2 regions of the Priestia sp. AB genome follow, and region 1 is predicted to be linked to the other one. Evidence: a T-box and tRNA genes for the amino acid it is inferred to sense, from the RefSeq annotation. Region 1 holds a T-box; the other holds one or more tRNA genes.
What was found. A T-box is a leader RNA that pairs with one kind of tRNA and senses whether it is charged. The one in region 1 lies ahead of pheS (phenylalanine--tRNA ligase subunit alpha), so its partner is inferred to be a tRNA-Phe.

Region 1 (16,339 bases):
CATATAATACTTCTTCAACTTCTCGAGGATAGATATTATATCCCCCGGCAATAATAATATCTTTCTTCCGATCTACTACATAAAAATAACCTTTATCATCCATATAGCCAACATCACCTGTTAGCAACCATCCGTCTCGCATAACAGCCTCCGTTTCTTCAGGCTGCTTCCAATATCCTTTCATTACCTGAGGACCTTTAACCGCAATTTCTCCTACTTCGCTTACAGCAGCTTCTTTACCTGTTTCAAACGAGAGAATTTTGGCATCTGTGTCTGGCCAAGGCACCCCAATGCTTCCTGGTATTCTCTCTTTCCAAAGAAAATTAGCATGAGTAACAGGAGAGGTTTCCGTTAATCCATATCCTTCCACTAATTTACCTCCGGTGAGCTTTTCAAACTGCTCCTGCACTTCCACAGGAAGTGGAGCCGAACCGCTCATACATGAATCAATAGAAGATAAGTTGTATTTTGCTAAATCAGGATGGTTTAATAATGCAATGTAAATCGTCGGAGCACCTGGAAATAAAGTAGGCTGCTGCTTATGGATGGTTTTGAGCGTCGTTTTTGCATCAAATTTAGGCAGAAGAACCATCTCATAGTTTTGCAAAACTGATAAAACAAGAACCGTTGTTAAACCATACACATGAAAAAATGGAATAATTCCAAGTACTTTTTCTTCTCCATGCCTGCAGCGGTATAACCAATGTGAACACATTGTTGCATTGGCTACCAAGTTTTTATGAGTAAGCATGACTCCTTTTGGAAAACCTGTTGTTCCCCCGGTGTATTGTAAAATGGCGATATCTTCGTCTGAAATTCCCTCAGCGTTACATACTGCGGGAGAGGATTCATTTATAATACGTTTAAATAAATGAGTAGTCTCCGTATGACTCACATCCACACTTATCTTCTGCTGCTTGCGCTGAATAAATGGATAGATTATGTTTTTGGGAAATGGGAGATAATCTTGAATGGAGGTGATAACTACGTGCTTTATCTTTGTTAACGCTTTCATTTTAACTACACGCGGATATAGCAAATCGAGTGCAATAATCATGGTCGCTTCTGAATCATTAAGCTGATACTCTAACTCTCTTTCCGTATACAAAGGGTTTGTTTGAACGACTACTCCTCCGGCAAGAAGAACAGCATAAAAGGAAATGACAGCTTGAGGGCAATTTGGAAGCATAATGGCTACTCTATCCCCTCTTTTTAATCCCAGTTCAATAAGGTAAGATGACAGCTTCAGAGAATCTTGATGCAGCTGGGAAAACGTCATTTTTTTCCCTAGAAAATAGATTGCGCTTTTTTTAGGATCCTTTTGAACTGCTTCTTCAAAAAGCTGTGCTAAATTTTTTTGTTCATAATGAAGCCTATCAGGTATTTCATCCGGATATTGAGAAAGCCATATCTTTTCGGTGGATTCCACACGCATCCTCTCCCTCAAAAAAATAAAAAATTAGAATTTTCTAATTAAAATTATAGTTCATTCTTTTTTTAGATGCAATCGTTATTGAATGTTCTCTTTCCTACTTAATCACTCTTTCATCCTGCAGCGTAATAAATAAAAATTGGATTTACCCCTGTACATTATCCGAATTTTTTGTATATAATAAAAATTAGATTTTTTTAAGGAGCTGTATGAATTGACAACAACATTGACTAAAGGACCGTTCAAAGCAGATCACGTTGGAAGCTTTTTGCGTCCCGAGCGTATCAAACAAGCACGATTACAAGTGGAAAACGGGGAAATGACAAAGAAACAGCTTCGAGCAATTGAAGATGAAGAAATTCGTAAACTCGTAGAAAAGCAAAAACAAATTGGATTAAAAGCCGTCACAGACGGTGAGTTTCGCCGCGCGTGGTGGCACTTTGATTTTCTGTCAGAGCTTGTTGGCGTAGAACTTTACGAAGCAGAGACGGGAATTCAGTTTCACGGAGTCCAAACAAAAGCTCACGGTATAAAAGTGACTGGAAAACTAGATTTTAATCATCATCCTATGATTGAAGATTATAAATTTCTTCATCAAGCTGCTGGAAAAGAACACGTAGCTAAGTTCACCATTCCAAGTCCTAATATGCTGTTTTTCAGAGGTCATATTGAAGAGTCTGCTTACTCGGATACGGATGTATTTTTTGCTGATTTAGTTAAAACATATCAAAAAGCCATTCAAGCATTTTATGATGCCGGATGCCGCTATTTACAGTTAGATGATACTGCGTGGGCAGTCTTTTTCTCAGAAAAAGGACAAGAACAAATCGCGTCAAAAGGTTTCACGCCCCAAGAATTACTGAAACGTTTTACAGATGCGATCAATGAATCCATTGCGCATAAGCCAGATGATATGGTCATTACAATGCATATTTGCAGAGGGAATTTCCAGTCCACTTATACAGCAAGCGGGGGATATGAAAATGCGTCCAAAGCTATTTTCAGTCAGTTAAACGTAGATGGACTATTTTTAGAATTTGATGATGAACGCTCAGGAGGATTCGAACCTCTTCGACATGTAAAGCGAGATGATCTTCATATTGTCCTTGGTCTTATCACATCAAAATTTGGAGATTTAGAAGATCCTGAAGCAGTGAAAAAACGAATTGCTGAAGCAGCAGAATTTGTTTCTCTTGATCAAATCTGTTTAAGTCCCCAGTGCGGATTTGCTTCTACAGAAGAAGGAAATTTACTAACTGAAGAACAGCAGTGGGATAAAGTAAAGCACGTGATTTCAATTTCTGAAGACGTATGGAAGTAATCATTAAAAAAGCTGACCTGCTTTAAGGTCAGCTTTTTTGCTGTCATCATGATGTTAGGAAAAGCTATATAGATAAATAGATAAGACCAATAAGCATAAACACTCCGCATAAAACGAGTAAAATATTAGCTAACTTCTCCATGACTCTCTCCTATCCTATCCCGGCTCCTATTACATAGGACATACCGATTGAAATAACAAGTGAAATAAACCCAACGGCTCTGTTATCTTGTTCAATTTCGTCATCGATTCGAAATTTTGGCGTCAAAAATTCGAAAATAAAATAGCTGACTAGTAAAAGAACGAATCCATATATTCCCCATCCTAGCATTCTTAACAAGTTGTCGTTATGCTCAATCGAATAGCGAAAAATATTAGCTAATCCAAATATTTTCCCACCTGTTGCCATCGCAACAGCCATATTTCCTTTTTGAATCTCTTCCCAATTCTTATACTTAGTAACGAGCTCAAACACAACAAGAAAGACGACAATGCTCAAGACAACCACGCTGTAATAAGCGGCGGATTCAATATACGGGTCTTTCCAAAAATCCCTCATTTTTGCATCACTCCTAATTTATATTACGCTCCACGCAATGAACTGACAGGTCTCTTTCCTTTACTTGTATCGTTCTTAAAAGAGATAGAAAACCCAGCATAGTCCATGAGCCATGTCGGATTTTCTATCTTCATATATGCTTGTTCAGCGCATCGACTGACACCTTTATTTCAGCGTTCTTTTATTTAAATTCCACAACCGTAACGCCAGAACCTCCTTCAGAAGCTTCTCCGAAACGAATATTTTTGACAGAACGATGATTTTTCAAATATTCCTGTACACCTTTACGAAGAGCTCCAGTTCCTTTACCGTGGATAATCGAAACGCGCGGATAATTGGCTAATAAAGCATCATCAATATATTTTTCAACTCGAATCAGCGCATTTTCATAGCGCTCTCCTCTTAAATCCAGTTCTAGATTTACATGATAATCTTTTCCTTTTACCGTAGCAAGCGGCTTCGTTTCTACAGGTTTTGGAGAACTGATATATTCGAGGTCTTTTTCTTTCACCTTCATTTTCATAATTCCCATTTGTACTTGCCATTCATTATTGCTTACTCGTTCCACAAGCGTTCCTTTTTGTCCCCAGCTTAAGACTTTCACTTCATCTCCAGCTTGAAGAGTGCGCTCTTGTTTTTTCGGCACAGCCGGTTTCTTTTTACTTTTTTCAAGAGTTGGAACTGCATCTTCTAGACGCTTACGCGCCTCAATCAATTCATGCTCTTTTACAAGCGCATGATTTTTTTGACTCATTTTACGCAAATCGCTAATGATTTTCTCTGCTTCTTCAGATGCTGCTTTAACTGTGGCTTGAGCTTTTTCTTCAGCTTTTTCGTACAGCTTATCTCGTTTTTCATTAAACTCAATAATCTGACTCTGTAATTCTTTATGAAGCTTCTGAGCCTCTTTTCTTAGTTCTTCAGCTTCTTCTAGCTCGTGTTCAGATTGACGGCGGCTATCTTCAAGAGAGGCAATCATATTTTCTACTTTATTTGTTTCTGAGCCAATATAGCCTTTGGCACGTTCAATTACTTCAGCACTTAAACCTAAACGTTTTGAAATCTCAAAAGCATTGCTTCGGCCCGGTACACCAATCAGCAGCTTGTAAGTAGGGCTCAATGTTTCAATATCGAACTCTACGCTAGCATTGACCACTCCTTCACGATTATAGCCGTACGCTTTTAATTCAGGATAGTGAGTAGTCGCAACTACGCGAGCGCCGCTTTCATATACTTGATCTAAAATCGAAATCGCAAGCGCTGCACCTTCTTGAGGATCCGTTCCTGCTCCCAATTCATCGAACAAGACCAGACTTTCGTGATCTACTTTTTGTAAAATATCTACAATGTTGACCATATGAGATGAAAAGGTACTCAAACTTTGTTCAATCGACTGCTCATCTCCAATATCAGCAAATACGTGTTTAAACACAGCCATTTCCGATCCATCCAGCGCAGGAATCTGCAAACCTGCTTGAGCCATTAACGTAAATAATCCAAGTGTTTTTAACGTTACGGTTTTACCGCCGGTATTTGGCCCTGTAATAACGATGGACGTATATTGATCACCTAGCTCAATATCATTCGCAACGACATCTTCCTGTGCAATAAGAGGATGTTTTGCCTTCACTAACTTAATATAGCCTCGATCGTTCATTTTAGGTTTTGAAGCTTTTAGCTCATGGCTATAGCGCCCTTTAGCAAACATGAAGTCCAGCTCACCTAACAGATAAACGTTTTGACGGAGTTCATTTGCCACTTCCGCTACCTGAACGGTTAAAGCAATGAGAATACGCTCAATTTCTTGTTTTTCTTTTACTTTTGCTTCTTGAAGCTCATTGTTTAACGTCACAATCGCCTGAGGCTCAATAAATAAAGTTGCTCCGGATGAAGATTGATCGTGCACAATGCCTCCATACGCACTGCGATATTCTTGCTTAACAGGAATAACAAAACGTTCGTTTCGAATGGTAACAATTGCATCTGACAACATTTTTTGAGCAGACGAGGAGCGAATAAGGCTCTCTAGCTTTTCTCGAATACGAGACTCCGTTGAGCGAAGTTTTTGACGAATGCCTCTTAGCTGGTCGCTTGCACCGTCTAGCACTGTGCCATTCTCATCAATACTCATTTTAATTGTTTGTTCTACCTCAGGAAGAGGCATTAGTTTTTCGATATGTTCAGTTATAATTGGAAGCTGTAAATCTTCGTCTTCCACTACTTGCTCGATAAATTGCTTGACTTGTCTTGCAGCATAAATAGTGCTTGCTACATCAAGAAGTTCATTAGAGCTTAGCGTTCCCCCAATTTCAGCGCGCTTCACGCTAGGTCGAACGTCAAAAATGCCCCCTAGCGGTACGTTGCCGCGCAATCGCAGCACGGTTGTAGCTTCATCTGTTGCTTCCTGCCATTTGACTACTTCTTCATACTGAGTCGAGGGAATCAAATTCGCTACTTTTTCTCGGCCTAAAGAAGAAGCTACTTTTTTTTGAAGCTGTTCCTTAACTTTATTAAACTCTAGTACATGAAAAATACGTGATTGCAAAACTGATTCCTCCTGTTGCTTATTTATGTCGATTTAAAAAGGCGGTTAATTCTTTGAGACTATACGTATTTAATACCGTTTCTGGTTTAAGCCAGCCTTTAATTCCAGTAGATATTCCAATTTCCATATGCTCTAGCATGTCTAGATTGTGAGCATCTGTATTAATAGCAATTTTAACTCCTGCCTCTTGGGCCTTTTTTATGTGCTCAGCAGCTAGATCTAAACGGTTTGGATTCGCGTTTAGTTCAAGAGCCGTTTTTGTTTCTTTAGCTAATTCAATCAGCATATCAATATCTACATCATATCCGTTGCGGCGACCAATCAAACGACCCGTCGGATGAGCGATTAAATCTACATGAACATTGTTTAACGCTTGCTTTAAGCGATTCATAATTTCTTCGCGTGATTGCGAAAAACTAGAGTGAATGGACGCAATAACAAAATCTAGTTCAGCTAGCATTTCATCATCATAATCAAGTGTTGCATCAGGCAAAATATCCATTTCAATTCCTGCTAGTATTGTAAAATCATCGAACTGTGCGTTTAAACGATTAATTTCTTCACGCTGTTTACGAATGCGTTCAGGCGTTAGACCGTTAGCTACTTTTAAATACTGAGAATGGTCTGTAATCGCCATGTATTCATAGCCTCGCGCGCGACATGCTTCCGCCATTTCTTCAATCGAATACGCCCCGTCGCTCCACGTGGAGTGCATATGCAAATCACCTTTTACGGCACCGTAGGTCACAAGCGTTTGAGGCTTTATAAATGCATCTACTTCCGTTCCATCTTCACGAAGTTCCGGCGGAATAAAAGACAGCCCAAAATGTTCATAGAATGCTTGTTCAGACTCAAAAGTCATAACTTCGCCTGTCTCCGCATTTTCAACGCCATACTCGCTAATTTTTTCACCGCGTTCTTTTGCTAATTGACGCATACGCACATTATGATCTTTTGATCCTGTAAAATGGTGAAGCGTTGTGGCAAACGCTTTATCTTCTACAAGACGAAAATCCACAGACACATCGTACTCATAGGCTAACGTTACCGATACTTTTGTATCTCCATTTGCAATGATATCCTTCACATTTGGCAGCGATACTAGCTGTTCACGGACAGCATGAGGCTCAGCTGTTGAAATAATAAAATCAAGATCTTTTACGGTTTCCCTCATGCGGCGAATGCTCCCTGCTTGAGAAAAACGCTCAATGCTATGCATCTGTTTAAGGGCTTCTAAAATTTCTTTCGCTATTGGAAGCATAAAAGCAAGAGGCAAACGATCAGGACGCTTCCCAAACTCTTCAATAGCAGCGATAATTTTTTCTTCTGTCTTTTTACCAAAACCGCTTAGTCCCTGCACTCGATTTTCCATACAGGCCTGATGCAGTGATTCCATATCTCGAATATCTAGCTCTTTATATAATTTAGCGATTTTTTTACCTCCAAGCCCCGGCAGCTTAAGCAAAGGAATAAGTCCTTCAGGAACTTCTTGCTTTAGTTCTTCTAATACGCTTGACTCATTTGTTTCCATATACTCTGTAATGACTGCAGCCGTTCCTTTTCCAATCCCTTGGAGCTTGGTAAAATCCTCAATCTCCGTCAGCGTTCTTTCGTCCGTTTCTAGCGCTGCAGCTGCTTTTCGAAAAGCGGAAATTTTAAAAGGGTTATCTCCCTTTAATTCCATATATGTAGCAATTGTTTCTAACAATTTAATAATATCCTTTTTATTCATCTCTTTTCACCAGCCTATTATCATAATAACGAAACTTTCAAAAACATGATGAGTGACATATTTACTCTCTCAAATTTTCATCTAGACATACTTTTATCCTCGTGAAAACCGCAGATTAGACTGCGATAAAAAAAGAGGGTATCTCAAAAGTATTATGACACTTTCGACACACCCTCTCAACAAGCTATTGTAATTTCATTACATTACACCATACTGAGTCCACAAATCTTGAATCGCAGACGATAAGTATGGAGTATTTTGTACGATATTGATTGCAATTGAAGACTGTTGAATTGGCGTTTGAATTTCACTTACAGGAATCACGGCTCCAATGTATAACAAAATAAAAACGATGATGTACACTTCAACGAATCCAAGTGCACCTCCGCCCCATTTATTTAACTGGCGCAGAATTGGCAGTTCGGTTAAAGCCGTTAAAACAGAGCCTGCAAGGCGAAGTACAATGTGAGTAGCAAAAAATAAAATCGCAAATGCAATCATTCGATAAAAAGCGTCTTCTATCGTTCCAGAATCAAATACAAACGATGCGACACTTTGCTGCTGAATATTGTCCGGAAACGGAATCAACAAGCGAAGTCGGCTTGCCAAATCTCCACTAAACATATAAGCGACGATAAACGAAACCGCAAAACTGACAATATGAATGAGCTGCAAAATAAATCCTCTTTTAAGACCTGTTACAAAGCCTAAAAGAAGCAATATAATTAAAATGATATTAAGCATTGACTCAGTCATTCCTCTTTTCCATAAAGTTTTTGTTCAAGTCTCTCATAGTCTTCTTTCAGTTTTATATATTCGTGTACAGCATTCACAGCTGTTAATACTGCTAATTTATTGATATCTAAAGAAGGGTTTTTAGTACTGATTTCACGCATTTTTTCATCCACTATAGAGGCGACAAGTCGAATATGGCTTGTACTTTCGCTACCGACGATGCTGTACTGCTGACCAAAGATGTCAACTGTCGCACGTGTTTTATCTTGTCTTGACACGAGAAAATCCTCCGTTCCACGAAAAATCCTAATCCCTATCATACCACGAAGAAGACTTCAATGGAAACATATCTATATTTAAGCTATCATAAGGGATAGTGCTTATAAAGTAAACTAAAATACCCCGAAAGGAGTGAAGCATTATTTCACATGCTGTTATTAAGGTATCAGCTGATCAAATAGCTAAAATGAAGCTTCATTACACACCCTATCTGCAGCCTAAACTACCGCAGGGAAGTATTTTTTCGGCTAAAACTCCCGGCTGTTCTATCACTGCGTACCGCTCTGGAAAAATACTTTTTCAAGGAAAAGAAGCTGAAACAGAAGCGGCTAAGTGGGGAAGCTCTTTAGATGCTGCGAAAAAGGCTCCTGTCTCACACCTCCCATCAAACTTCAGCTCACTATCGGTCATCGGTTCTGACGAGGTAGGGACGGGAGATTATTTTGGTCCTATGACCGTAGTTGCTGCCTATGTTCAAAAAGAGCAGCTTCCTTTGTTAAAAGAATTAGGAGTACGAGATTCAAAAGAGTTAACGGATGCTAAAATTATTGAAATTGCCAAGCAGCTTGTTTCGTTTATTCCCTATAGTTTGCTTGTTTTACATAACGAAAAGTATAATGCATTTCAAGAAAAAGGCATGTCACAAGGTAAAATGAAAGCTCTGTTGCACAACAAAGCTTTATCCAACGTGTTAAAAAAAATGGATCCTGAAAAACCCGATGCCATTTTAATTGACCAGTTTGTCGAAAAAAACACCTATTATAAACACGTGGTAAAGGAAAAAGAGATTATCAAAGAAAATGTCTTTTTCAGTACAAAAGGAGAAAGCGTTCATTTATCTGTAGCTGCTGCTTCCATTATTGCCAGATACGCATTTTTAAAACAAATGGATTTGCTGACGGAAAAGACCGGGATGGTTATTCCTCGCGGAGCTGGCGCACAAGTTGATATCGCTGCTGCTAAAATTATTAAGAAACATGGCGTCAATGCGCTGAACTCTTTAGCTAAAATTCATTTTGCTAATACAGAAAAAGCTTTAAAATTAGCTAAAAAATAAGAGATGTGGAAATCCACATCTCTTTTCTTATTCTTATGAACGAAGCGTTGCACCAAATTCTTTTTCTACAGCTTCTAACACTGCACCATGTGCTTTTGCTACTTCTTCATCTGTTAATGTACGTTCAGGATCTAAGTAACGTAAAGAGAAAGCTACAGATTTCTTGCCTTCTTCCATACGCTCGCCTTCATATAGATCAAATACCGTCACGTCTTTTAAAAGTTCTCCGCCCGTCGTATAGATGACGCGCTGAACTTCTCCTGCAAGAACGTTTTTATCTACCACAAGTGCAATATCACGTGTAATAGATGGGAATCTTGGAATAGCTGAATAACGAACTTCTTCGACATCTGCAGCTAATAGCTCTTGAAGGTGTAATTCAAATACGTATGTTTCACGAAGACCATACTGTTTCTGAGCAACAGGATGAACTTGACCTACGTATCCAATTTCTTTTTCATCTAACCATACAGCCGCTGTACGTCCAGGGTGCATACCGTCTTTTTTAACGGGAGCATATGAGATTCGTTTCTCCAAACCAAGCTGTGCAAATAACCCTTCTAGTACACCTTTAATCACATAGAAATCAACGACTTTCTTTTCACCTTGCCAGCCGTGAGCATGCCATAGACCCGTGATTGCACCAGCTACGCGCTCCTGCTCATCCGGTAATTCTCCTTCACCTTTAGATAAGAACACTGAGCCTGTTTCGTATAGCGCAATAGAATCCGACTGACGAGCATTATTATGCTTCACTGCTTCTAGCAAATGAGGCACTAAGCTTTGACGAAGGATACTGCGATCTTCACTCATCGGCATTGCTAAACCAATCGTACTTGTTGCATTTAGTGCAAACTGAGTAGCTTTTTCAGCGCTCGTTAGCGAATATGTTGTTGTTTGTGCTAATCCCGCACCTTCTAAGAAACGGCGAACTTTACGGCGTCCAAGCTGATACTCTGTTAGTTTTCCTGGAGTTGCCACTGTCACAGGAAGCGTTGTAGGAAGGTTGTCATAGCCATACATACGCGCTACTTCCTCGACGATATCTTCTTCAATTGTAATATCGCCTCTACGAGTTGGCACTGTTACAACAAGGTTTTCGTCTTCCACTTTGTTTTCAAATTGAAGACGGTCCATAATGTCTTGTACTTCTTCCATTGATAGCTCTGTACCAAGCACATCGTTAATACGTCCAAGTGACACAGCTACAACAGCAGGTTCCACAGTTAGTGTATCTACTTCTACAGTACCGCTTACCACTTCACCTGAAGCGTATTCAGCCATTAATTCTGCTGCGCGGTCAGCAGCTACACGCGTACGGTTAGGATCAATTCCTTTTTCAAAACGAGCGCTTGCCTCACTGCGAAGACCGTGGTCTTTTGAAGCTTGGCGAACCGTTAAGCCTTTGAAGTAAGCTGATTCAATGAGAACATTTACCGTATCGTCTTTTACTTCGGAGTTCGCTCCGCCCATTACACCTGCAAGAGCTACCGGCTCACTGCCGTTTGTAATGACAAGCTGATTGTCTTTTAATACGCGCTCTTGATCATCAAGTGTTACAAACTTTTCGCCTTCTGACGCGTGACGTACAACAATTTCTTTTGAACCAAGACGATCATAGTCAAAAGCATGCAACGGCTGGCCGTATTCAAGCAAAATATAGTTGGTAATATCAACAACGTTGTTATGAGGTCGAATACCAGCTGCCATTAAACGCGTTTGCATCCATAATGGTGACGGAGCAATTTTTACGTTTTTCACAACGCGCGCTACGTAAAGCGGATTGTCTTCTTTTGCCTCTACTTTAACGGAAATATAATCAGCTGCTTGCTCATCAGACGTTTGCACGTTTACTGACGGATACTTCACTTCACGACGTAAAATAGCAGCCACTTCATGTGCTACACCTAACATACTTAAGCAGTCTGAACGGTTTGGTGTTAGCCCTAGTTCTAATACTTCATCGTTTAAGTTTAATGCATCTAGTGCATCTGCTCCTACTTCAGCATCGCTTGGGAACACGAAGATACCTTCTTGATAATCTTTTGCCACAAGCTTGCTTTCAATGCCAAGCTCTTGAAGAGAACAAATCATACCGTTCGATTCTTCACCGCGAAGCTTAGCACGCTTGATTTTAAAGTTACCTGGAAGTACAGCTCCCACTTTTGCAACCGCTACTTTTTGACCTTGTGCCACGTTCGGTGCTCCGCACACGATTTGAACGATTTCTCCTCCGCCAAGATCTACTTGACAGCGGCTTAATTTATCAGCATTCGGATGCTGTTCACGTTCTACAACGTGACCAATTATCACTCCGCTGATGCCTTTATTTAAGTTTTCTACACCTTCAACTTCAATTCCACTTTTTGTGATTTTATCTGCTAACTCTTCTGCCCTTACGCCTGATAAGTCAACATACTCTTGTAACCAACGATAAGATACAAACATCGTAGTCCCTCCTTTATACTTGTTTAAATTGATCTAAGAAACGAACATCATTTGTATAGAAATGACGAATATCATCCACGCCGTGTTTTAACATAGCAATACGCTCTACACCGATTCCAAAAGCAAAACCACGATATTTAGTTGAATCGTATCCAGCCATTTCAAGAACATTTGGATGAACCATACCGGCTCCTAAAATTTCAATCCAGCCTGTTTGTTTACATACATTACAGCCTTTACCTCCACATTTTGCACACGATACGTCTACTTCTACAGACGGCTCAGTGAATGGGAAGAAACTTGGACGAAGACGAATTTCACGGTCTGCACCGAACATCTTTTTCACAAATACTTCAAGCGTGCCTTTTAAATCGCTCATACGAATGTTTTCGTCTACTACAAGACCTTCAATTTGCATGAATTGATGAGAATGCGTAGCATCATCGTCATCGCGGCGGTACACTTTACCCGGGCAGATAATTTTAACAGGTCCTTTGCCTTCATTCTTGTTCATAACACGAGCTTGAACAGTTGATGTATGCGTACGAAGAAGCGTTTCTTCCGTAATATAGAACGTATCTTGCATATCACGTGCTGGGTGACCTTTTGGCAAGTTCAGCGCTTCGAAATTATAGTAGTCCTGCTCTACTTCCGGTCCTTCTGCTACTTCATAGCCCATTCCTAAGAATAAATCTTCTACTTCTTCAACCACGCTTGTTAGCGGGTGATGCGTACCTGCTTTAACAGGGCGTCCTGGCAGCGTTACGTCGATTGTTTCTGAAGCAAGTTTACGCTCTACCTCAGCTGCTTCTAACGCCGTTTGTTTTTCTTCAATTTTAGATGCAATAGCTTCACGCACTTCATTTGCAAGTGCTCCCATTACAGGACGCTCTTCAGCTGAAAGTTTTCCCATACCGCGAAGTACTTCTGTGATAGGGCCTTTCTTTCCTAAATAAGCTACGCGTACGTCGTTTAATTCTTTTAAAGCACTTGCTGCTTCGACTTTTGCAATTGCTTCTTGTTGAAGTTCTTGTAAACGTTCTTTCATCACTTATTCCTCCTTTTAACGTAAAAAATGACAAATAAAAAAACCTCCTCCCAAAAAAGGGACGAGGATTAGTCGCGTTACCACCCTTGTTAACTATATACACATACGTATACAGTTCACTTCATTCAAGTTAACGGAATCTCCGGAACACCTTTACATCTATGTAAGATGGTCTAAGTGTCAACTCAAGAGGTGAATTCACTTATTACATTTATAAAAATGCTTTCAGTCGCGGCATTTTCTCCCTGCATAAACGGACATAAGCTACTGCTCTCTTTCATCGTTTTTTACATATGTAACTATTGTATTATTATAGTGAAAACACGTTCTCGATGCAACTACATTCCGCGTAAATAATAAAGTAAGATTCCAGAAGCGATGGCAACATTTAGCGACTCGCTCTTTCCATAGATGGGAATGTACAGATTCTGATCCGTTTGTTCCAGTACTTTCTCGCTCACGCCGTTTCCTTCATTTCCCACAATCAGCGCAAATTCGTTTGAAGGTTTTACGCATGAGTAGACCTTTCCATTTTGTAGAGACGTGCCGTAAACTGCTATTCCTCTTTCTTTTAACAGTGAAATCATTTCGAGTAAATCGCCTTTTACAATTGGAAGATGAAAAATAGCTCCTTGCGTTGAACGAACGACTTTTGGGTTGTACACATCCACGCTGCCCTCTCCAACGATAATAGCGTCCACTCCGGCAGCATCAGCGGTTCGAATAATCGTACCTAGGTTACCTGGATCTTGCACCGCATCTAAAAGCAATACTTTCTGTGCTGTATGAATGATTTCTGCATGCTTCGTTTGAAAACACACAGCGATAATTCCTTGAGGTGTTTCGGTGTCAGATAATAATTTGATTATTGCTTCGTTGACAACGGTTATTTCAATACCGTCTATGTTCCACTGTGCTGGCACTTCGATCGATTCGCGTATAATTAGTTCCTTTACGCAATCCTTATTTTTGATAGCTTCTTCGACTAAATGAAAGCCTTCTACCATAAAAAGGCCCTGCTTATCACGGTCTTTTTTATTATGCAGCTTTTTCCACGCTTTTACCTGCGGATTTTTAACTGAATCAATTTGTTTCACAAACATAACTCCTTTATCTATATAAAAATAAATAGTTCGATTACATTTTGCTCAATAATCATTAGATAAGTTTCACTTTATTGTACATAGAAATCGCAAAGAAAACAAAAACTATTGGTAACTTTACGATAGCTGAGGTGAAAATGATGGATCTTAATTTACGAAATGCTGTTATTGCAAACGTTTCAGGAAACTCAAAAGAAGAGCTTGAAGCTACAATTTCTGACGCTATTCAAAGCGGCGAGGAAAAAATGCTCCCTGGACTTGGTGTTTTATTTGAGGTGCTTTGGGAAAAGTCTCCAGAATCAGAAAAAGAAGAAATTCTGACAACGCTTGAAAACGGTTTAAAATAAATAGCCTTGTCCTATGTACAGCAAAAAGCTCATTCTCCTAGGAGAATGAGCTTTTTTTAATTATACGTAATTGCGTTTACCGTATTTCGGTCTAAGCGTTTAATTACTTCCGCAATTAATTTAACTGCATTTTCATAATCATCACGATGAAGCATCGCTGCATGAGAATGGATATAACGAGTTGCGATCGTAATTGAAAGTGCTGGCACCCCGTTAGCTGAAATATGGATAGAACCTGAGTCCGTACCGCCTCCAGCGATTGCATCAAATTGATATGGAATATTTAATTCATCTGCCACATCTACCACTGTATCTCGAAGTCCTTTATGAGAAACCATGGAAGCATCATATAAAATGATTTGCGGACCCTCTCCCATCTTAGAAGATGCTTCTTTATCAGAAACACCAGGTGTATCTCCAGCGATGCCGACATCAACAGCAAATGCAATATCCGGTTCAATAAAGTTAGCGGATGTTTTTGCACCTCGAAGTCCAACTTCTTCTTGCACCGTTCCTACACCATACACAACATTTTCATGTGTTTCATTTTTTAAAGCTTTTAATACATCGATAGCGATTGCACAGCCGATACGGTTATCCCAGGCTTTCGCTAGCAGCATCTTTTCGTTGTTCATAACCGTAAATTCGAAATAAGGCACAACCTGATCACCAGGTTTCACTCCCCACTCCGCTACTTCTTCTCTGCTAGAGGCACCAATATCGATGAACATATCTTTAATGTCAACTGGCTTTTTACGAACTTCTGGAGGCAGGATATGAGGAGGCTTTGAGCCAATAATCCCCGTTACCTCTCCTTTAGATGTAACGATGGTTACGCGTTGAGCAAGCATCACTTGAGACCACCATCCGCCTACCGTTTGAAAACGAATAAAGCCGCGTTCATCAATTTGAGTCACCATAAAGCCTACTTCATCTAAGTGACCGGCTACCATAATTTTAGGCCCTTGTTCGTTGCCCACTTTTTTTGCAATCAAACTGCCTAGCCCATCCGTCGTTACTTCATCTGCATAAGGTGCAATATATTTCTTCATAACCTCACGCGGTTCACGCTCATTGCCAGGAATTCCTTTTGCATCTGTTAGTGCTTTAAGCATCGTCAATGTTTCATCTAACTTTGTCATATGGATTACCCCTTTCATATGTATACCTCTATTATAGCTAAAAAGAGGTTGAAGTAAAATTTCCCATCCCTTTACTTTTAGTATCCTTGTTCTTGGCGTTTAAAATTCACTTCATTTTTTGAGATGTACGCCTTTTCAATATGTTCAGCGGAAAAACCAAACATATCGCCAAGCGTCATGTAAGATACAAACATGTCCACATAGTTTTCTTTCGACTGATCCTGCTCGAAAGCAGCAACTTGTGCAAATACCTGTAAAAATTGTGCTGTTTTTGAATCACTTGCTTTTGCATCTGGTAACTCAGTTAAATCATCGTATCCTTTTTCAATCCCTAAAGAAAGGATAAAATGTACACCGTCCACAAATTCTTCTAAAATAACAGCGTCTTCAGCCGGAGGTTTGACGCTCCAAAATTTGAAGCAGCGCGTTTCGTTTGCCAGCTCTCCCATTTCGACAAGCAGTGCTAAAAGCTTTCTCGGAATCAAATCTTCCTTATGAAGCTCATGCTTATCCTCTATATGCTGATCCAGCTGGCGCTGCATGGTAAATAGCTGTTGTAAATTCAATGTAATCACTCCTGTAATTATGTAT
Region 2 (16,339 bases), on a different contig from region 1:
CTAGTAAAGGTGAAGGACTGGGAAATAAATTCTTATCTCATATTCGAGAAGTAGATGCGATTTGTCACGTTGTGCGTTGCTTTGAAGATGAAAACATCACGCACGTTTCAGGAAAAGTAGATCCTATTTCAGATATTGAAACAATTAATTTAGAGTTAATTTTAGCCGATTTAGAAACGGTAGAGAAGCGTATTGGCCGTGTTCAAAAGATGGCTAAACAAAAAGATAAAGAAGCAATGTATGAATACGAAATTCTCGAGAAACTAAAGAATGCATTTGAAAGTGATCAGCCAGCTCGTGCTGTATCATTTACAGAAGAGCAAATGAAATTAGTAAAACAATTTCACTTGCTAACAATCAAACCTATTCTTTATGTAGCAAACGTTTCTGAAGATGAAGTAGCCGATGCATCTGCTAACGAATATGTAGCAAAAGTGCGCCAGTATGCGGCAAGTGAAGGTGCAGAAGTGATTGTTGTTTGTGCACGCATTGAATCTGAAATTGCTGAGCTTGAAGGAGAAGAAAAAGCAATGTTCCTTGAAGAACTAGGCATCGAACAGTCAGGTCTAGATCAGCTTGTACGTGCAGCGTACGACTTACTTGGATTAGCTACGTACTTTACAGCTGGTGAGCAAGAAGTACGCGCATGGACGTTCACACAAGGTATGAAAGCTCCTGAGTGTGCAGGTATTATTCATACAGATTTTGAACGCGGATTTATTCGCGCAGAAACGGTGTCATATGAGGATTTATTAGCTGCCAAAACAATGGGAGCAGCTCGTGAAGCTGGAAAAGTACGCTTAGAAGGAAAAGAATACATCGTAAAAGACGGAGACGTTATGCATTTCCGCTTTAACGTATAAGACTAAAAGCCGAAAGGAGATATCTTCTTTCGGCTTTTGTCGTCGGCTAAAATATTAGCATATATTTACGAAACAGCCCGCAATGCGTATTGCTTTGCCTATGGTAGTGTGCTATAATTTTAATTCGTGAGTAATATTTTATTGCTCCTTGCCCGTTTCGGGCCGTTAGACCAAAAGGAGGTGACAGTGATGAGAAAGTATGAAGTAATGTACATCATCCGTCCAAGCATTGATGACGAAGCAAAGAAAGCATTAGTTGAGCGCTTTAACGGCGTATTAACTGATAATGGTGCTGAAATCGCAAATGTTAAAGAATGGGGTAAACGTCGTTTAGCATACGAAATCAATGATTTCCGTGACGGTTACTACATGATTCTTGACGTGGCGGCTACTTCAGAAGCAGTTTCTGAATTTGATCGTCTTGCGAAAATCAACGAAGACATTATCCGTCATATCGTTGTTAAACAAGAAGCATAATTAAACGTTTAAATAAATTGGGTTTTATTTCCTTAAGGAGTGGTTCTGATGATGAATCGCGTAATTCTCGTAGGACGCTTAACCAAAGATCCTGAATTACGTTATACCCCGAGTGGAGCAGCGGTTGCAACATTCACTTTAGCGGTAAACCGCACATTTACAAATCAGCAAGGTGAACGTGAAGCTGACTTTATCAACTGTGTTGTATGGCGTCGTCAGGCTGAAAATGCAGCCAACTTCCTTAAAAAAGGAAGTTTAGCTGGTGTTGATGGTCGACTACAATCTCGCAGTTACGAAGGACAAGACGGTCGTCGCGTATACGTAACGGAAGTTGTAGCGGAAAGTGTGCAATTTTTAGAGCCGAAAAGTGGCGGTGGGGATACGCAACGCAGTAACTTTGCTAACACTGGAGGATCTGGACAAGGCTCTCCATTTGGAGATAATCAGAACCGTAACTCAGGTAATCAAGGTTATACTCGCGTTGATGATGATCCATTTGCAAATAATGGCGAGACAATTGACATTTCAGATGACGATTTACCGTTTTAATTCGCAGTAGATTATCCGGAGTATAAAATTTTATAGAAACTTTTAAGCGGAAGGAGGCGTATCAAAATGGCAGGTGGACGTAAAGGTGGACGCAACAGACGTCGTAAAGTTTGTTTCTTCACAGCAAACGGCATCACTCACATCGATTACAAAGATGTAGATATGCTTAAAAAATTCGTTTCAGAGCGTGGTAAAATTTTACCTCGTCGTGTAACTGGAACAAGCGCTAAATACCAACGTAAATTAACGATCGCTATCAAACGCGCTCGTCAAATGGCATTATTACCATATGTTTCTGGTGAATAATGAACGGTATAAAAAGAGGCAGTAAGGATTCCCTTACTGCCTCTTTTTACATTACATAGGTGCTCTTTTGCCAAATAGTTGCTTCTTATGAATTGAATCGATAAAATAAATAATAGTCTATATCAACGAGGTGAAGTTGTGAAAGGAATTCGATATATTACAGAAGGAGCAGCTCTTTTAGCGCTGTTTGTGGCGCTGTTGCTTTTTTCACTATACATACCTGTTGTGGGAACCATTTTTCAACTAGCGCTAGCTGTTCCATTTATTGTGTATACCGTTCGTCATGGGTGGAAAAAGGCAATATTATTTTTAGTAGTAGGGTTGTTATTGACTTTGTTATTTGGAAATGTGTTGACTCTTCCTTTTACATTTGTATTTGGTATTGGTGGATTAGCAATAGGAATGCTTTACCGACAAAAACAAAAAAGGTATACCATTTTACTAGGCGGCACGGTTGCATTTAGTTTAGGTTTACTTTTATTGTTCGTAGGAGCAAATATCGTTTTTAATGTTAATCTAATGGAGCAAATAAATAATGCTTTAGATCAATCGATTAATCAAAGTATTGAAATGATGAAAAGTTTAGGACAAGACGTTAAGGAATCTCAAATTGACCAAATGAGAGATGCATTTGATATGTTTAAAAATCTGTTGCCTCTATTAATTGTTATGGGCGGAGTTATTCTGGCCTTTTTCTCTCAGCTTATTGCTACGCCTATTCTTAAAAGAACAGGTTATGAGGTGCAAGCATTTCCGCCTTTTCGTGAATTTAAACTTCCTAAAAGTATTCTATGGTATTATTTGATTGCATTAATTTTATCCTTCCCATCTTTTAATATTGAACAAGGTACATTTATGTACGTAGCTATTATCAACATCGTGATGGGACTGCAAATGCTAGTCGTGTTACAAGGGATCTCTTTTATTTTCTATTTCTCACATCAAAAAGGGTATGCCAAAGCAATTCCAATTGTTGTAACAATTTTAGCATTAATTATTCCAATTATCCTTCAAATTGTGCGCATCTTAGGTATAATTGATTTAGGATTTAATTTAAGAAAACAATTAGACACAAAAAAGTAGATATTGTGGAACTTAAAAAAGTAGGAGCTGAAATGGATGCCTGTCTTTACAAAAAGGAACGTCATTCGCTATCCATTTTACTCATTGTATAGTATAGCTCTGATTTTAGTAGGTATCGTGACCTATCATAATTGGATCATAGGAATGATAGGCTTTATATTACTATTAGCCTGTCTTTTTCTATACATGAGAATGGAGCGAATGCTGTCCGATGAGTTTGAAACCTATATTTCAATGCTGTCTCATCGGCTGAAAAAAGTAGGCGAAGAGGCATTAATGGAAATGCCGATTGGGATTATGCTGTTTAATGATGAATATCAAATTGAATGGACCAATCCTTTTCTAGCATCTTGTCTCGGTGAAGACACACTAGTGGGAAGATCATTATACGATGTAGCCGAAAGTATTATTCCACTGGTCAAACAAGAAGTGGAAACAGAAGTTGTCACGTTGCATGATCGGAAATTCAAAGTGGTGATTAAACGAGACGAGCGCTTACTGTACTTCTTTGATATTACAGAGCAAATAGAAATCGAAAAGTTGTATGAAGAAGAACGAACAAGTTTAGGCATTATCTTTTTAGATAATTATGATGAACTAACGCAAGGAATGGATGATCAAGTTAAAAGTAACTTAAATAGCCAAGTAACTTCTATGTTAAATAGCTGGGCTCAAGAATACGGTATTTTTATTAAACGTACGTCTTCTGAGAAATTTATTGCGATTATGAATGAACAAATCTTAATTCATTTAGAGCGAAGTAAATTTTCTATCTTAGACCAAGTTCGAGAAGAGACGTCTAAACAAAATATACCGCTTACATTAAGCATTGGTATCGGAGCTGGTGCTGCTGATTTACCTGAGCTGGGTGCTTTAGCTCAATCTAGCTTGGATTTAGCCTTAGGTCGAGGCGGAGATCAAGTAGCCATTAAACAGCCAAATGGAAAAGTAAAATTCTTTGGGGGCAAGACAAACCCAATGGAAAAACGGACGCGCGTGCGTGCAAGAGTTATTTCTCACGCGTTAAAAGAGCTCATTACAGAGAGCGGAAAAGTGATTATCATGGGTCATAAATACCCGGATATGGATGCTGTGGGAGCTGCTATTGGGATATTAAAAGTAGCGCAAGTAAACCAGAAAGACGGTTTTATCGTATTGGATCCTGATCATATCGATACAGGTGTTCAGCGAATGCTAGAAGAGATTAAAAAGAAAGAAGGCCTGTGGGAGCGATTTATTACGCCTGAAGAAGCCTTGAATCTTGTGAGTGATGATACTCTTTTAGTAGTAGTAGATACGCATAAGCCATCGCTCGTTATTGAAGAAAGGTTATTAAATCGTATTGAAAATGTCGTGGTCATTGATCATCATAGACGAGGAGAAGACTTTATCGAAGATCCTCTTCTTGTCTATATGGAGCCATATGCTTCCTCGACAGCTGAACTCGTTACTGAGCTTCTTGAATACCAGCCAAAACGATTTAAAATTGATATGCTAGAAGCAACAGCACTTTTAGCCGGTATTATTGTCGATACAAAAAGCTTTACATTACGGACGGGATCTCGTACGTTTGATGCAGCGTCTTTTTTACGTTCTCAAGGCGCAGATACGGTTCTTGTTCAAAAGTTTTTAAAAGAAGATATCACACAATATGTACAGCGAGCACGCTTTATTGAACATGCAGAGATTTATACAGCAGGTATTGCCATTTCAAGAGCTGAACCAAACAAAATGTATGATCAAGTGTTAATTGCGCAAGCTGCAGATACGCTGCTTTCAATCAGCGGAGTGGTTGCTTCATTTGTTATTTCTAAGCGGCGGGATAATCTAATTGGTATTAGTGCTAGATCGCTTGGAGATATCAATGTACAAGTTATTATGGAAAGTCTCCAAGGCGGAGGCCACTTAACGAATGCTGCTACTCAGCTTCAAGACATTAGTTTGGATGAAGCTGAAGAACGGCTTAAACAAGCAATTGATGAGTACTTAGATGGAGGTAGAAGATCATGAAAGTAATTTTCTTAAAAGATGTAAAAGGAAAAGGCAAAAAAGGTGAAGTGAAAAATGTTTCAGACGGTTATGCACATAACTTCTTATTAAAAAATGGTTATGCTGTTGAAGCTACAGGCGGTAATGTGAAAGTATTAGAAGCGCAAAAAAATAGAGAGCAAAAAGATGCAGCTGCAGAACTTCAAGCAAACAAAGAGTTAAAAGCAACTCTTGAAGAACTAACAGTTGAATTAAAAGCAAAATCTGGTGAAGGCGGCCGTTTATTCGGTTCTATCACAAGCAAACAAATTGCTGAAGAATTAAAGAAAAAGCACAACATTAAAGTAGATAAGCGTAAAATTGAATTAAATGATGCAATTCGCGCATTAGGCTACACAAATGTACCGGTTAAATTACATCCGGAAGTAACGGCTACTGTAAAGGTACACGTGACTGAACAAAAATAAACGTACGATTGAAAAAAAGGTAAATAATATAAAGGGTTGGCGCGGACTTGTATTTGTTCGCGTCAACATTTATGATGAAAGAAAATACGAAAGAATATAAGAGGGGCATAGAAATATGAGTGATCTTTTTGCTGATCGTCTTCCGCCTCAGAATATTGAAGCAGAGCAAGCGCTATTAGGGGCCATTTTCTTAGAGCCTTCTTCTTTAACCTTAGCATCTGAGCTGCTAATACCTGAAGATTTTTACCGGGCATCGCACCAGAAAATCTTTACATGTATGCTGAAACTTTCTGACCAAGGTGAACCGGTTGATTTGGTAACGGTAACGTCTGAATTAGCTGATCAAAAAATCTTAGAAGAAGTTGGCGGCGTATCGTATTTAAGTGATTTAGCTAACTCTGTTCCAACGGCTGCAAACGTAGAGTATTACGGTAAAATCGTAGAAGAAAAGTCGATTTTACGCCGTCTAATTCGTACTGCAACGCATATTGCTTCAGAAGGATATGCAAGGGAAGACGAAGTAGAAGTTTTATTAAATGAAGCGGAAAAAAACATTTTAGAAGTAGCACAGCGTAAAAACAGCGGTGTGTTTCAAAATATCAAAGATGTACTTGTACAAACGTACGATGATATCGAAGTTCTTCACAATCGAAAAGGTGACATTACAGGTATCCCAACCGGGTTTAGTGATTTAGATAGAATGACAGCAGGGTTCCAGCGAAATGATTTAATCATTGTAGCGGCCCGTCCATCGGTAGGTAAAACGGCTTTTGCCTTAAATATTGCGCAAAACGTTGCAACGAAAACGGATGAGAACGTAGCAATCTTCAGTTTAGAGATGGGTGCTCAGCAGCTTGTTATGAGGATGCTGTGTGCCGAAGGAAATATTGATGCACAAAGGCTGCGTACAGGCTCGCTTACAGCCGATGACTGGGGAAAGCTCACGATGGCAATGGGATCTTTGTCCAATGCGGGGATTTATATTGATGATACACCGGGTATTCGAGTAGGTGAAATTCGTTCTAAGTGTCGTCGCTTGAAGCAAGAAGGCGGGCTTGGGATGATTTTAATTGACTACTTACAGCTCATTCAAGGAAATGGACGAAGCGGAGAAAACCGACAGCAGGAAGTATCTGAAATTTCTCGTGCGTTAAAAGCTTTAGCTCGTGAATTAGAAGTTCCTGTTATCGCCTTATCACAGCTTTCCCGTGGAGTAGAGCAAAGACAAGATAAGCGACCAATGATGTCTGATATCCGTGAATCTGGAAGTATTGAGCAGGATGCTGATATCGTAGCTTTCTTATATCGTGAAGACTATTATGAAAAAGATACAGAAAATCAAAATATTATCGAGATTATTATAGCCAAGCAGCGTAACGGTCCAGTTGGAACCGTACAGCTTGCCTTCGTAAAAGAGTACAACAAATTCGTTAATCTCGAGCGGCGCTTTGATGACGCAGGAGTGCCGCCTGGTGCATAAAACCTCTCAATATGAGAGGTTTTATTTTATTGTTATCGCATTCGTTCCGCAAAATACGATATATTTGTAATAAATTTTGTTAAATCGTTCGGATTTAATTGACTTTAGCGTGATAAATTGATACACTTATCCATGGTTAAATTATGTCGTAGTGAGCTGTTGCTTACTAAGCGGAGGTGCTTAAGATATGTCTTCAGTCGTTGTAGTAGGAACACAATGGGGAGATGAAGGAAAAGGGAAGATTACAGACTTCCTATCAGAAAATGCAGAAGTGATTGCACGTTACCAAGGTGGGAACAATGCAGGTCACACAATTAAGTTTAATGGTGAAACTTATAAGTTACATTTAATTCCTTCAGGTATTTTTTATAATGACAAAACGTGTGTAATTGGAAACGGTATGGTTGTCGATCCAAAAGCGCTTGTTCAAGAATTAAAATACTTACATGATCGCGGTGTAACAACAGAAAACTTACGTATTAGTAACCGAGCTCATGTGATTCTTCCATATCATTTAAAATTAGATGAAGTTGAAGAAGAACGTAAAGGTGAAAATAAGATTGGTACAACGAAAAAAGGTATTGGACCAGCTTATATGGATAAAGCAGCACGTGTTGGTATTCGAATTGCCGATTTACTAGACCGTGAAGTATTTGAAGCAAAATTAACACAAAACTTAGCTGAAAAGAATCGCCTTCTTGAAAAAATGTATGAAGTAGAAGGCTTTACATTAGAAGAAATTTTAGATGAGTACTATGAGTATGGTCAACAAGTTGCAAAATATGTTGTTGATACATCAGTAGTATTAAATGATGCGTTAGACGAAGGACGTCGTGTACTATTCGAAGGCGCACAAGGTGTTATGTTAGATATCGATCAAGGAACATATCCATTTGTTACATCTTCAAACCCAGTAGCGGGTGGAGTAACAATTGGTTCTGGTGTAGGTCCATCTAAAATCAAACACGTTGTAGGTGTATCAAAAGCGTATACAACTCGTGTTGGTGACGGTCCTTTCCCAACTGAATTAACAAACGAAATCGGTGATCAAATCCGTGAAGTAGGACGTGAATATGGTACAACAACTGGTCGTCCTCGCCGTGTAGGTTGGTTCGACAGTGTAGTTGTACGTCATGCTCGTCGCGTTAGTGGAATCACAGATTTATCTTTAAACTCAATTGATGTATTAACGGGAATTGAGACATTAAAGATTTGCGTAGCTTATCGTTATAAAGGGGAAGTTATGGAAGAATTCCCTGCTAGCTTAAAAACACTTGCAGAGTGCGAACCTGTATATGAAGAGCTTCCAGGTTGGACAGAAGATATTACGGGTGTGAAAACATTAGATGAGTTACCTGATAACGCTCGCCACTACTTAGAGCGCGTGTCTCAATTAACAGGTATTCCTTTATCTATTTTCTCTGTAGGTCCAGATCGTACACAAACAAATGTATTACGTGGTGTATATAGCTAAATAAAAAAGGTTAGCTCCTCGTGAGCTAACCTTTTTTATTTATAATTGGTGCTTTGTTAACAAGATTTTTTAAAAAAGTTCAATAATAAAAAGAAAGTTTTAAAAAAACTATTGCATTCATATGAAATATCATGTTATTATAATAAGCGTCGCTAAGAGATATAACATGAGCCATTAGCTCAGTTGGTAGAGCATCTGACTTTTAATCAGAGGGTCGAAGGTTCGAGTCCTTCATGGCTCACTTTTGTTACAACGTGGCCCGTTGGTCAAGCGGTTAAGACACCGCCCTTTCACGGCGGTAACACGGGTTCGAATCCCGTACGGGTCATTTTTAATACATAGCATATAGACTGAGGTCCCGTGGTGTAGCGGTTAACATGCCTGCCTGTCACGCAGGAGATCGCGGGTTCGATTCCCGTCGGGACCGCCATTTTGGCTCGGTAGCTCAGTTGGTAGAGCAAAGGACTGAAAATCCTTGTGTCGGCGGTTCGATTCCGTCCCGAGCCATCAAAAAGCATGACTTTATTTAAAGTCATGCTTTTTTCTTTTATTTACATTTAAAAGAAAACGTTATTTGCTTTGTATCTCTTTTGTGGTAATATATTACTTTTGTATTTAGAGATGGTTGAAAATCATATATCTTCATGTATAGTAGAGGATGAACTTGTGACGTTTCAAGGGTTATCAAGTATAATAAAACTACGGTATTCAAACAGTATGAATACTATCTTTTATATTTTGCTTCAACTAATAAAGGAGAACGATGATCATGGATAAACGTATTTTAGTCGTAGATGACGAAAAGCCGATTGCAGATATTTTAAAGTTTAATTTGCAAAAAGAAGGTTACGAAGTATTTTGTGCTTATGATGGCGTAGAAGCACTTGAAAAAGTGGAAGAAGTACAGCCTGAAATGATTTTATTAGATATTATGCTTCCTCAGAAAGATGGAATGGAAGTTTGCCGAGAAGTGCGCAAAAAATATGATATGCCAATTATCATGTTAACAGCAAAAGACTCTGAAATTGACAAAGTTTTAGGTCTAGAATTAGGTGCAGATGATTATGTAACTAAGCCGTTTAGTACGCGTGAATTATTAGCACGTGTAAAAGCTAATTTACGTAGACATCAGCAGGTAGCTGTTCCAACGGAAGAAAGCGAAACGAATGAAATTACGATTGGAGCACTTGTTATTCACCCAGATGCCTATATCGTGTCTAAGCGCGGAGAAACGATTGAACTGACTCACCGTGAATTTGAGCTGCTGCATTATTTAGCGAAGCACATTGGACAAGTCATGACGCGTGAACACTTGCTTCAAACTGTATGGGGTTATGACTATTTTGGTGATGTGCGTACGGTAGATGTAACAGTTCGAAGATTACGTGAAAAAATTGAAGATAATCCAAGCCATCCAATGTGGATTGTAACAAGACGTGGAGTAGGCTATTATTTACGCAGCCCAGAGCAGGAGTAATTTTAGATGAAGAAAGTAAGGCTCCTGCAATCTATTCATTTAAAGTTTGTATTGATTTATGTGCTGCTCATTTTAATTGCGATGCAAATTATTGGGGTCTATTTTGCACGACAATTAGAAAAAGAATTAGTTAACAACTTTCGAACGTCTCTTCAAGAGCGGACAGACTTGCTCACGTATAACATTGGACAAGAAATGGTGAAAAATCGTGATGATGATTCACCCACTCTTGAGGAAGACTTAAAGACTATTTTACGAGATTTTGCTTCAAGACCCAATTTAGCTTCAAATGATATGAATGACATCTCTGAAGTAAGAGTCATTGACCAAAATAGAAGAATCATTGCTACATCGAACTCAAATCCTCAACAGATCATAGGTAAAAAGACTAATGATTTAGCGATTACAAATGCGTTGTTAGCAGGAACTAACTCTGATAATGTATTTGTTGATCAAAGCGGACAGCGAATCAGAGTTATGATACAGCCTATTCGTTTACAGGATAAAGTAGGTGCCAGTCAATCAAATTCAACCAATAAAAATGGAAAAATTCAGTCTAGCGAAGAAATCTTAGGTGCTATTTACTTAACAGCTTCCATGGAGCCTGTTTACGATCAAATGAGTAATATCAATCAGATCTTTAAGGCAGGTACGGTGATTGCTCTTTTTATTACAGCTATTTTAGGCGTGTTTTTAGCTCAGACGATTACTCGTCCAATGTCTGAAATGAGAAAACAAGCACTTGAGATGGCCAAAGGGAATTTTACGAGAAAAGCTAAGGTATACGGGTATGATGAAATTGGTCAGCTAGCTCTCACATTCAACAACTTAACAAGAAAGCTTCAAGAAGCACAGGCAACTACAGAAGGGGAGCGCCGTAAGCTTAGTTCAGTATTAGCTCATATGACGGACGGCGTTATTGCGACGGATCGAAAGGGAAGAGTAATTTTAATTAATGATCCAGCTGCAGCTATGCTAAATGTTTCACGTGAAACGGTTTTGTCTGATCCAGTTGTTTCCCTATTAGATCTTGAAGAAACGCATACGTTTGAGAGCTTGCTCGCTAATCAAGAGTCATTAATTTTGGACTTTAGTACAAAATCGGATCCCTTTATTTTAAGAGCTACCATTTCCGCTATTCAAAAAGAGACCGGTTTTATTAACGGGATTATCATTGTCTTGCATGATATTACAGAGCAGGAGAAAATTGATCAAGATCGCCGAGAATTTGTAGCGAATGTTTCACATGAATTGCGTACGCCGTTAACAACGATGCGCAGTTATTTAGATGCGCTTGCAGAAGGAGCATGGCAAGATAAGGACTTAGCTCCAACGTTTTTAAATGTAACGCAAACGGAAACAGAACGAATGATTCGTCTCGTTAACGACTTGCTTCAATTATCTAAGTTAGATAGTCAAGACTACCGATTTAGTCGTGACCCAATCAATTTTGTGAAGTTCTATCATTACATCATTGATCGCTTTGAAATGACAATTGAACAAGGTATTTCATTCGTGCGCGACTTGCCAACTGAAGCAATCTATGTCGCTATCGATCAAGATAAAATTACACAAGTATTAGATAACATTATTTCCAATGCAATAAAATATTCACCTGAAGGCGGAATCATTACATTTTCAATTGCTCAGCATACGCATGAAATTGTTGTGAGCATTAAAGACCAAGGTATGGGAATTCCAAAATCAAATTTAGCTAAAATTTTCGAACGTTTCTATCGTGTAGATAAAGCACGAACGCGTAAATTAGGCGGAACAGGATTAGGGCTTGCTATTGCCAAGGAAATTATTGAAGCACATGATGGACGTATTTGGGCAGATAGTCAGGAAGGAAAAGGAACAACGATTTACTTTACTCTTCCAATTGAAAGTGAGAATGATGACGAATGGGAATGAGATATGAACATATCAAAACGGCCATCTTAGTTGTTCTCGTCGCTTCCAGTTTAATTATGACGTATCATATATGGACGTATCAGCCTTCTTATAAGGTCATTTCAAAGAATCAACATTTGCAGGAAGTTGAAGTGAGTTCAAAAAGTAAAATAGAAGATCATATTCTTCCAACAGAAGTTCTCTATCATCGAAACGATAATCACTACATGTCTCACGACGAAGATGATGTAAACAAATGGGTAAATGAAATGAAAAAGTGGAAATTTTCGAATGTGACGGACGTTTCGGATGCTATTTCTCCTGATGGATTTTTAAATTATGTCCATGGAAGTAATTCTATTGAAGTGCTGTATCCAGACGCGCTACCGTTAAAAACATTTCAACAGCTTTTTTCATTTTCTCAAACGTCTTTGCCTAATCAAACATTTGACCGTGTACTCATTAAAATTAAGCGTACACCTTCCTTTTTCGTGAGCGTGTATCTTGTGAATTATGAGCAAAAAAAGATTTATTCGGTTACAGTGAAGAATTTGGCCAAAGATGATATCAAAGAATTAGAAGACAAAATGAAACGTACGTATGCCCCGAGCTTTGTATATAAAGAAAACAAAAATCGGTATATCTTCCTTCCGGAAAACAATATCACGATGAATAGTGAAGTCTATTATACGAGCATGAGGCATTTAGATATTGAAAAATATAAGGAAGCGCTTTTTAACAACCCAGACTATGCACGGAAAGAAACGTCTACAAACCGAGATGTCTACACCGAAGGTACAAAAGTGATTAATGTTAATACGAAGACAGATGTGATGGAATATGTGAATCTTGTAAATTCCACGACCGAAGTAATGGAAGATTATAATTTAATAAACCGTAGCTTTAGCTTCGTTAATGACCACGGAGGCTGGACGGAATCTAATTACAGGTTCAACAGCTGGAATCGTATTACAAAAGAAATTAGCTATCGTTATTATAAAGATAACTATCCAGTTTACAGCAATCAGGGCATGACTGAAATATATCAGAGATGGGGAAATGCGGAGATTTTAAATTACCGTCGTCCTCTTTATCGTTTTGTAAGAGTACAGGATTCCAGTGTAGAAAAGCTGCAGTCATCTCAAAAGGTGATTCAATTAATTGAAAAACACCAAAACTTTGACCCGAATCTGTTAAAAGATATTTCAATAGGCTATCAGCTAGAAGAAGTGTCACAGCAGCCGAAAACCGGTGAAAAGACGGTTGAGTTTAATTCTAATTCTGTCAAACTCGTTCCTTCTTGGTTCTATTATTATAATAGCAAGTGGTATCGAATTGCACCGCCGACCGAAGGAGGCGATAACGATGGATTGGAATAGAACAAAAACCATCTTTATTTTCACTTTCTTGATTCTTAATATTTACTTAGGCTATCAGATTTTTAAAACTCATCAAGAAGATCAGTATTCTCTATTTGTAGAGTCGAGCGTTGAAGAACAATTAACGAGTGAAGGCATTGAATATAAACATTTGCCTACAGATGTGAAAGAAGCTTCGTCGTTAAATGCCAAAAGCAAACTGTTTAAAGATGAAGATTTAAAAAAGCTTAAAGAACAAAAAGCAGCGCTGCTTGAGGAAAAAACAATTCGAAGCGTATTAGACAAACCTTTTTCAGTACCTGAAAAAAGTCCCGAAGCAAAGCTAAGTCAATTTCTAAAACGGTATGTGATCTCAGGTAAGGATTATGAGCTATGGAATGTTAACAAAGAGAAAAAAACAGTTACATTCTTTCAACAATATAAGAAGCATAAAATCTTTGACAATGAAAATGGTATGATCGTTGCTCACTTAAATGACAAAGATGAAATTATTTCGTATGAACAAACGATGCTAGGTTCTGTAAAAACGTTAGATGATGAGCAGGATGTTTTAACGCCTTTAAAAGCATTAGAAAATTTGTTCTTGAAGGATGAATTGAAAAAGAAAGATTCTGTAACAAAAGTAGAGTTTGGGTACTATACGTTTGATCTGCCGTTACTAAATTCTCAAGTTTTAGCACCAACTTGGCACATCGTTGTAAATGGAGATACGAGTTATTTTGTAAATGCCTTTGAAGGACAGATCATTAAAAAAGGAAATAAATAAATATTTGGAGTGAGATAAATGAGCCTGCATTTCAGCGTGCTAGCGAGTGGGAGCACAGGAAATGCGATTTTAGTAAGTGATGGAGAACATTCCTTACTAGTTGATGCAGGGCTGAGCGGAAAGCAAATGGAAGCTCTCTTTCAACAAGTAAATCGCAATATCCCGGATTTATCAGGAATTTTAGTGACTCACGAACATAGTGACCATATTAAAGGACTAGGTGTTCTGGCACGTAAATATAAGCTCCCTATTTTCGCAAATGAAAAAACGTGGAACGCAATGGATGGCTTGATCGGCAACATTAATACGGAACAGAAGTTTCACTTTGAAATTGGCCAAACGAAATCGTTTGGTCAATTGGAAGTGGAGTCTTTTGGCGTTTCGCATGATGCCGCAGAGCCTATGTTTTATGTCTTTCATCAAGGGTCTAAAAAATTAACCCTTATTACGGATACCGGCTATGTAAGTGACCGCATGAAAGGTACGATTAAAAATAGCGATATGTACGTATTTGAAAGCAATCATGATGTTGAAATGCTGAGAATGGGGCGCTACCCTTGGAGCATTAAAAGACGAATTCTAAGCGACGTGGGACATGTATCAAATGAAGATGCGGCGCTTGCAATGGCAGATGTGATTGGAGATCAAACCAAACGCATTTATTTGGCGCATTTGAGTCAAGACAATAATATGAAGGAAATTGCCCGCATGTCGGTTGCACAAGTGTTACAACAAAAAGACATCAATGTAGAGGACAATATTCTCCTATGTGATACTGATCCAAAAAGACCAACTGATATTGTTTATGTATAGTCTCTAGAAAGGAAGCGAAAAATAACTTCATTTAGTACGTGAATGCAGACATTCACGATGATAAATGAAGGGTTCGGTGATAGTGTGGAACATTATGATGAAGGCCAAGAGCCAAATAGTCGGCCGCCTAAACGCCGCAGAGGATATTTCGCTTCTGCTCTGGTTGGAGCAATTATAGGTGCACTTATTGTACTGCTTCTTATGCCAGCCTTGGTGAGGAACGGGATTTTGCCATACGGATGGATGGATGATGAAAATGGAGATGAACAAACAGGTTCTACCATTCAAAAGTCAGTATCTCTTGACGTCACTACGGCCGTCACAAAAGCTGTTTCTGAAGTCAATGCAGCAGTTGTAGGAGTTGTAAACATTCAGAACTCTGAAAGCTTTTGGAATGATGAACGAACTGATGCCGGGACAGGCTCAGGTGTTATTTACAAAAAGCAAGGCAACAAAGCTTATATTGTGACAAACTATCATGTCATTAAAGGCGCTAACGAAATTGAAGTGAGCTTCAGTAACGGTACAAGGGTATCGGCTAAAATTCTTGGCAGCGATGATTTAATGGACTTAGCAGTTCTTGAAATTGACGCAGGCCACGTGACAAAAGTGGCTACCTTCGGAAATTCTGATAAGCTTAAAGCTGGTGAACCAGTGATTGCTATCGGAAACCCGCTAGGCCTTCAATTTTCTGGCTCCGTTACACAAGGAGTTGTCTCAGGGATTAACCGTGTCATTCCTCAAGATTTGAATGGCGATGGAAATCCTGATTGGCAATCAGAAGTTATTCAAACAGATGCCGCCATTAACCCTGGTAATAGCGGGGGTGCTCTTGTTAATATTGATGGTGAATTGATCGGTATTAATTCCATGAAAATTGCTCAAGAAGCAGTAGAAGGCATCGGTCTTGCGATTCCAATCAACATGGCTAGGCCCATTATTAATGACTTAGAACGATATGGTGAAGTCAGACGTCCATATCTTGGAGTTAGTACACTATCATTAAGTGAGGTATCAGGGTATCATTTAAAAGAAACCCTTAAGTTACCGCATGATGTAGTAAACGGAGTCGCTGTTCTAAAAGTCGAGCCAGGTTCGCCAGCCGCTAAAGCCGGATTAAAGGAATATGATGTGATTGTTGAGTTAGATCACAGCAAAGTAAGGGACATTGCGACACTTCGCAAACACCTCTACATTGAAAAAGAAATTGGCGATAAAATGAACGTAACGTTCTATCGCGATGGCAAAAAGAAATCCACAGAAGTAAAATTAACGCGTCAAATGAAGTGAAAGAAAAGTTATCCACAGGGGATAAACTCCTGT

Region 2: it has a tRNA-Phe gene. The T-box ahead of pheS (phenylalanine--tRNA ligase subunit alpha) is inferred to sense a tRNA for this amino acid. The anticodon was not compared.

Annotation. Positions count from the first base shown of each region.
Region 1 covers NZ_JAQMYN010000001.1:155,445-171,783, reverse strand. The annotation lists gene POF52_RS00835 (AMP-binding protein) at 1-1,435, opposite strand, end outside; gene POF52_RS00830 (5-methyltetrahydropteroyltriglutamate--homocysteine S-methyltransferase) at 1,647-2,753, shown strand; gene POF52_RS00825 (DUF350 domain-containing protein) at 2,905-3,312, opposite strand; gene POF52_RS00820 (endonuclease MutS2) at 3,494-5,857, opposite strand; gene polX (DNA polymerase/3'-5' exonuclease PolX) at 5,877-7,589, opposite strand; gene POF52_RS00810 (CvpA family protein) at 7,788-8,345, opposite strand; gene zapA (cell division protein ZapA) at 8,342-8,602, opposite strand; gene rnhC (ribonuclease HIII) at 8,743-9,660, shown strand; gene pheT (phenylalanine--tRNA ligase subunit beta) at 9,694-12,108, opposite strand; gene pheS (phenylalanine--tRNA ligase subunit alpha) at 12,122-13,156, opposite strand; T-box leader at 13,211-13,446, opposite strand; gene POF52_RS00785 (TrmH family RNA methyltransferase) at 13,495-14,259, opposite strand; gene sspI (small acid-soluble spore protein SspI) at 14,400-14,606, shown strand; gene POF52_RS00775 (M42 family metallopeptidase) at 14,663-15,748, opposite strand; gene POF52_RS00770 (dUTP diphosphatase) at 15,826-16,314, opposite strand.
Region 2 covers NZ_JAQMYN010000006.1:22,423-38,761, forward strand. The annotation lists gene ychF (redox-regulated ATPase YchF) at 1-863, shown strand, start outside; gene rpsF (30S ribosomal protein S6) at 1,053-1,340, shown strand; gene ssb (single-stranded DNA-binding protein) at 1,389-1,889, shown strand; gene rpsR (30S ribosomal protein S18) at 1,956-2,195, shown strand; gene POF52_RS18415 (YybS family protein) at 2,334-3,278, shown strand; gene POF52_RS18420 (DHH family phosphoesterase) at 3,315-5,288, shown strand; gene rplI (50S ribosomal protein L9) at 5,285-5,734, shown strand; gene dnaB (replicative DNA helicase) at 5,850-7,214, shown strand; gene POF52_RS18435 (adenylosuccinate synthase) at 7,402-8,688, shown strand; tRNA gene POF52_RS18440 (tRNA-Lys) at 8,857-8,929, shown strand; tRNA gene POF52_RS18445 (tRNA-Glu) at 8,945-9,016, shown strand; tRNA gene POF52_RS18450 (tRNA-Asp) at 9,043-9,118, shown strand; tRNA gene POF52_RS18455 (tRNA-Phe) at 9,123-9,195, shown strand; gene yycF (response regulator YycF) at 9,458-10,165, shown strand; gene walK (cell wall metabolism sensor histidine kinase WalK) at 10,172-12,079, shown strand; gene POF52_RS18470 (YycH family regulatory protein) at 12,070-13,437, shown strand; gene POF52_RS18475 (two-component system regulatory protein YycI) at 13,424-14,203, shown strand; gene POF52_RS18480 (MBL fold metallo-hydrolase) at 14,222-15,016, shown strand; gene POF52_RS18485 (S1C family serine protease) at 15,074-16,306, shown strand.